2 regions of the Pseudomonas sp. DTU12.1 genome follow, and region 1 is predicted to be linked to the other one. Evidence: riboswitches for the same ligand, from Rfam matches in the RefSeq annotation. Region 1 holds a riboswitch; the other holds the start of a gene.
What was found. Region 1 has a riboswitch for manganese ahead of GDV60_RS22440 (TMEM165/GDT1 family protein). Riboswitches for the same ligand answer to the same signal wherever they lie in the genome.

Region 1 (3,206 bases):
ACGCCTGAAGGACTATCAAAAAGACGTCGACGCCGGTCTGTGGCAGCAAGCCAAGCAGTTCTGCCTGCTGGATTACCCGATTGTCGAGCTGGAAGGTAAAACCCTGGGTTTGCTCGGCCACGGCGAACTGGGCGGCGCCGTCGCGCGCCTGGCCGAAGCCTTTGGTATGCGCGTGGTGCTGGGAGCCATTCCTGGCCGCCCGGCCCGTGCAGATCGGGTACCGCTGGATGAACTGCTGCCGCAAATCGACGCCCTGACCCTGCATTGCCCGCTCAATGAACACACGCGTCACTTTATCGGTGCCCGCGAGTTGGCGCTGCTCAAGCCGGGCGCGTTTGTGGTCAACACCGCACGCGGTGGCCTGATCGATGAACAAGCCTTGGCCGATGCCTTGCGCGGCGGTCATCTGGGCGGCGCGGCCACCGATGTGCTGAGCGTCGAACCGCCGACCACCGGCAACCCACTGCTGGCCGGCGACATCCCGCGGCTGATCATCACCCCCCACAGTGCCTGGGGCAGTCGCGAGGCGCGGCAACGGATCGTCGGCCAATTGACCGAAAACGCCCGAGGCTTTTTCAGCGGCGCACCGCAGCGCGTCGTCAGTTGATAAACTGCGCTCCTTTTTCAGGGAGCAGACCATGGATCCGCGCAGTGAAGTACTGCTTCGTCAGGCCGAACTTTTTCAAGGCAACGTGTTGCTGGCCGGCCTGCCCGCCGACGACCTGCTGGGGCGGCTGCCCAATGCCCATGGCTGGTGCTGGCATGCCGGCGACCAGGCGGCGCTGGATGCACGGTTTGCCGAGCGCAGCCATTTCGGGGTGAATGTGCCGGATCGCGCATTCGATACGGCGGTGGTGTTCCTGCCCAAGTCCAAGGACCTGGCTGATTACATCCTCAAGGCCGTGGCCGCCCGTCTGCCGGGCGCCGAACTGTACCTGGTGGGCGAAAAACGCGGCGGCATCGAAAGCGCCGCCAAGCAACTGAACGCCTTTGGCAAACCACGCAAGCTCGACAATGCGCGGCACTGCCAACTGTGGCTGGCTACCGTGGCCGACGCCCCGCCAGCCCCCGAACTGGCGAGCCTGGCCCAAGTCTTTGAAGTGCCACTGGCCGACGGCCCGCTCAAGGTCGTCAGCCTGCCGGGCGTGTTCAGCCATGGCCGCCTGGATCGCGGCACCGCACTGTTGCTGGAACACCTGGACAAACTGCCCAGCGGTCATCTGCTGGACTTCGGCTGTGGCGCCGGCGTGCTGGGCGCGGCGGTCAAGCGGCGCTACCCGCACAACACCGTGACGCTGCTTGATGTGGACGCCTTCGCCACCGCCAGCAGTCGCCTGACACTGGAGGCCAATGGCCTGGAAGGCGACGTGCTGACCGGCGATGGCATCGACGCCGCGCCCATGGGCCTGGATGCGATTCTGAGCAACCCGCCGTTCCATGTCGGGGTGCATACGGACTATTTCGCAACGGAAAACCTGCTGCGAAAAGCACGCCAACATCTGAAAAACGGCGGCGAACTTCGGCTAGTTGCCAATAGCTTCCTGAAGTATCAACCGCTGATCGAAGAGCATCTGGGCGTCTGCGCAGTCAAGGCTGAGGGCCAGGGTTTTCGCATCTACCGCGCCAAGCGCGGCTGACGGGCGTTTGAAAAAGAAGGCTTGCCGAATGGATTTTGCCAAGGCAGAATCCGCTCCGTCCTAGGGGAGTAGTCTCCCACGAGCAACATGCTCGTCCGGCATACGTCAACATACTTGGTCAGCAGACCATGGCGTATGCGACCCAGGAGTCCGCACAGACGGACCGGGGTTTGACAAGACCTATGACACGCACACCTTACCCGGGGCGGGAAGGCTGTACGTGTCATAGCCGTGTCGACCCGCCCCTGGAAACCTACCTGATGCTGGATTCACTTCTCGTTCCTACCGCAATCGTTGCCTTGGCCGAAATCGGCGACAAGACGCAGTTGCTCGCGCTTATTCTTGCCGCACGCTTTCGCAAACCATGGCCGATCATCGCCGGCATCATCGCCGCGACCCTGGCCAACCACGCCGCCGCCGGTGCCGTGGGCGCCTGGTTTGGCAGTTTCTTCTCGGACGCGGTGCTGCACTGGATCCTCGCCGCGAGCTTCTGCGCCACGGCCTTGTGGACCCTGGTGCCAGACAAACTCGACGATGACGAGGCCAGCACCTCACGCAAGTTCGGGCCGTTCCTGACCACACTGATTGCGTTCTTTATCGCGGAAATCGGTGACAAGACGCAGATCGCCACAGTGATGCTGGCGGCGCAATATCCGGAGTTGTGGCTGGTGATTATCGGCACCACCTTAGGGATGCTGATTGCCAACGTGCCGGTGGTTCTGGCGGGGAATTTCGCGGCAGAGAAACTGCCATTGACCCTGATTCGGCGCCTGGCGGCCTCGGCGTTCTTCATCCTGGCGCTGGTGGCGGTGTACAAGGCCATGCAAAGCAGCGGCTGGATCTGATGTGGTGTGCGGGCTTGCCCGCGATAACAGTGGCTCAGTTGATAAATATGTAACTGATACACCGCTATCGCAGGCAAGCCAGCTCCCACATTTGGCGCTTCACACAGTCCGAGCTATCAGGACTTCTTGGCCTGTTGGTAAAGCGGCATCACCTTGGGAATCGCCGCCTGCAGCGAAGCGATCCGGCTGCTGGAGGCCGGGTGGGTGCTCATGAATTCAGGCGGTGCGCCTTCCGAGGCCTTGGCCATCTTGTTCCACAGCGTGATCGCGGCGTTCGGGTTGTAACCGGCGCGGGCCGACAGTTCCAGGCCAATCAGGTCGGCTTCGTTTTCATTGCTGCGGCTGTTGGGCAAGGTCATGCCGTAGTTGGCCACCGTGTCGGCCAGCGCCATGCTGTCCTGGCCCAGGCCCAGCAATGCGCCGGCGCCTTGCTTGGCCATCTCGATGCCATAGGCCTTGGACATGGCTTCACGGCCATGTTCACGCAGGGCGTGGGCAATTTCATGGCCCATGACCGCGGCCAATTCATCATCGGTCAACTTGAGCGTGTCGATCAGCCCACTGTAGACAAAGATCTTGCCGCCAGGCCCGCAGTTGGCGTTCATCTCGTCGCTCTTGATCAGGTTCACTTCCCACTTCCACTGCGCCGCATCCGGGCGGAAGGTGGGGGCCTGGGCGATCAGCCGCTTGGCAATGGCCTGCACGCGCTTGGCGTTGGCGCTGG
Region 2 (3,206 bases), 2.2 Mb from region 1:
CGCCTGGCATATCGGTCTGGACGTTATCGGCGACGCGCCCGCCAACCACCACGGTGGTGCCGGCCATCAAGGGCGCCGAGGACAGCTGGTAATAGCTGTCCGGCACGTTGCCCAGGCCGGCTTTCAGATCCACTTGGCCGTGGTTGCCAAAGCCTTCGCAGAACTCACCAGTATCGGCATCCACCGCAATCAGCCGTGCATCGATGGTATTGGTCAACAGGCGTCGCTGGCATTGCGCACCGGCGGGCACGCTGGCGGCAATGATCGGCGAGCTGTTGGCCTGGGTCGGTTGGGCGATGGGCGCACTGGCGTCGAAATAGGCCATGCCACGGCAGCGCTGCCATACCGCCGATTGGGCGTTGATGCTGTTCTTCCACAGCTCTTTGCCGGTGTCGGCATCCAGCGCGATCAGGTTGTTATGGGGCGTGCAGATAAACACCTTGTTGCCGATCTGCAGGGGCGTGAGTTGATCTTCGGCGCCGTTGCCGTCGCTGATGGCCACATCACCGGTGCGATAGGTCCAGGCCACCTTGAGCTTGTCGACGTTGCTGCGATTGATCTGGTCCAGGGCGGCAAAACGGCTGCCGCCTTCGGTGTTGCCGTAGTGTGCCCAGTCCTTCTGCGCCTCTGCCGGCGCAACGGGTGTCAAGCCTGGGCCATCGCCGTTTGGTGCGACGCTGGGGTGGGCGACAAACATATTGCCCGCCGCCACGGCCAATGCCACCGCCAGCACGCCCGCTACACCGTAGGCACCACGGCCTGCGGCCGGTGCCAGCCACGGATAGACCAGCGCTACCGCCAGGCCAATAACGGCGAACATGAACAGCCGCGAAAACAGTGGCCAGAACACCAGGCCTACATCCAATACAGCCCACACGGCAGTGCCGAGCAGAAAGGCAGCGAACAACCAGGCACCCGCCGGTTTGCGCTGTGCAATCAACAGACCCGCGATGGCCATGGCCACGCCGCCGACCAGGAAGTAGCCCGAGCCTCCCAGGCTCAGCAGTTTTGCGCCGCCGACAGCCAAGGCCACGCCGAGCAGGACGATAATGACGCCCAAGCCCAGCAACAGGAATCGAGAGGCGCCAGTGGCGCGGTGTGTGTGTTTCATGTCGAGAAAGCCCGAGGGTGATGGTCCAGGGGGGTAATGATAGCAAGCTAATTAACTGCTTGGTACATTCTATCTGCGCCCAAAAGCAAAAGCCCCGATTAACGGGGCTTTTGCTGGGTACAAGGTCGCGAGTCAGACGGACAGGTGCTCATACAAAATCGTTGCACCGACGATCATCAGTACCACGCCGCCGACGATCTCTGCGCGCTTGCCGAACACGGTGCCCAGGACCCGGCCGAGCATCACGCCGATGGTGACCATGGTCATGGTCGCCAGGCCGATGGCGGCGGCGGCCACCCAGATATTCACATCGACAAACGCCAGGCCGACACCGACCGCGAGGGCATCGATACTGGTGGCAAATGCGGTGACGGCGAGGACCAGGAAGGAGTGCTGGGCGCTTTTCTCTTCGGCCTCGTCTTCATGCTTGAGGCCGTTGTAAATCATGTGCAGGCCCAATACCACCAGCAAGGTAAAGGCGATCCAGTGGTCCCAGTTTTCCACCCAGCGCGTGGCGGCTTGGCCGATCAGCCAGCCGATGATCGGGGTGATGGCTTCGATGACGCCGAAAATCAGGCCGGTGCGCAGCGCTTCGGCCAGGCGAGGTTTGTGCAGGCTTGAGCCTTTGCCGATAGCAGCGGCAAAGGCATCCGTGGACATGGCCAGGGCCAGGAGAATCAGGGAAACAGGATTCACGGGTGATCTTCCAGTCGGGCTATGAGTCAACGACACAACCACACGCCCGACTTTAGGCATGGATGTGTCGCTGGTCTCACCAACCAAAAGGTGTTCGTACCACGGCAGGTTGCCGAGAATGTTGATACGAACGCTTGCGAAAGGCTCACAAGCAGGCTACTCCCCAACGAGGTCCGGGATCTTATGCGCACACACATGAAAAAAACGTCAAAGCCCGCCAGCAAGCCGCTCAACTTGAATGAAGCGGCGCGCCTTGGTTGATCCGCAGTTCAGCGCATAGCCCGCCCTGGGGCAGGTTGTACAACTGCAGGCTGCTGTCGATCTTGTTGACGATCATCTGCACAATCGCCAGTCCCAACCCGGCGCCGTTGCCGTGCCCCTGGGTGTAGAAGCGCTCGAACAGGCGCGCATACTCACCCTCATCGATACCGGGGCCGGCATCCTCGACGCTGATATACACCGCTCCGCAGCCTTGCGGTTGTACTTGGACCCTGACCTCGCTGCCAGGCGGGGCGAAGTTCAGGGCGTTGGTCACCAGGTTCTGAAGGGCGATGGCCAGGGCAATGGGGTCGGTCTTGACCAGGCAGTGGTGGTCGCTGTCGAGGATCAGCTCGATATCCTTTGCCAGCGCCAGGGGTGCCAGTTCGGCCAGTTCCTCCCGCACCAGCTCGGTCAGTTCCACTTCGCATCGCTCGGGGTTGGCCAGGTGCGGCTCGATACGCGCCATGGTCAGCAACTGACTGGCGATGCGCGTGGCGCGGTCGACGGCGCTGACCAGAAACTCCAGGGCTTCCTCCCGTTGCTGTGGGGTGCCGGCCATCTGGGCGTTTTGCGCATGGATCCGCAGGATCGCCAGAGGCGTGCGCAGCTCGTGGGCGGCATCGGCGATAAAACGTCGTTCTCGCGCCAGCAGGTTGTCGATCTGTTGCAACAGGCGATTGAGCGCGGTCTGCATGGGTTCGAGGTCGTGGGGCAGGGGACGCAGATTGAGCGGTTTGAGGGTTTCGGTAGTGCGTCCACGGATGGTACGGGCCATTGCGCGCAACGGCTGCAACCCCCAGCCGATGGTCAGCCAGATCAAGGTGGCCAGCAGCGGCACGCCAATCACACTGGGCCACAGCGTATGGCCGACGATGCGCTGGATCAGGTCCTGGCGAATGTCATCACGCTCGCCCACCCAGATCAGCAGTCCTTGCTGTGGGTCCTTGAGCAGGAAGGCGCACCAGTCGTGGCCGTTGTCCATCAGGTCGTGGGCGCCGAGGGTCGCCGGTGGTGCCTTCAGTTCCGGGGCTTCGGCCGAGCGCACCAGCAATTGGCCGTCAGTGCGCCACACCTGGAATGTCAGGCGGGTTTCGTAAGGGTGCGCTGCTCCAGTGTCGCCCACGCGGCTCATGGCTGC

Region 2: another riboswitch for manganese. It lies ahead of mntP (manganese efflux pump MntP); the one in region 1 lies ahead of GDV60_RS22440 (TMEM165/GDT1 family protein).

The regions. Positions count from the first base shown of each region.
Region 1 covers NZ_CP045254.1:5,084,686-5,087,891, forward strand. Annotated here, with positions in the region: gene GDV60_RS22430 (2-hydroxyacid dehydrogenase) at 1-607, shown strand, start outside; gene GDV60_RS22435 (class I SAM-dependent methyltransferase) at 639-1,637, shown strand; yybP-ykoY riboswitch at 1,689-1,808, shown strand; gene GDV60_RS22440 (TMEM165/GDT1 family protein) at 1,898-2,482, shown strand; gene GDV60_RS22445 (M48 family metallopeptidase) at 2,599-3,206, opposite strand, start outside.
Region 2 covers NZ_CP045254.1:2,924,573-2,927,778, forward strand. Annotated here, with positions in the region: gene GDV60_RS12755 (glucose/quinate/shikimate family membrane-bound PQQ-dependent dehydrogenase) at 1-1,111, opposite strand, end outside; gene mntP (manganese efflux pump MntP) at 1,244-1,807, opposite strand; yybP-ykoY riboswitch at 1,813-1,984, opposite strand; gene GDV60_RS12765 (sensor histidine kinase) at 2,037-3,206, opposite strand, start outside.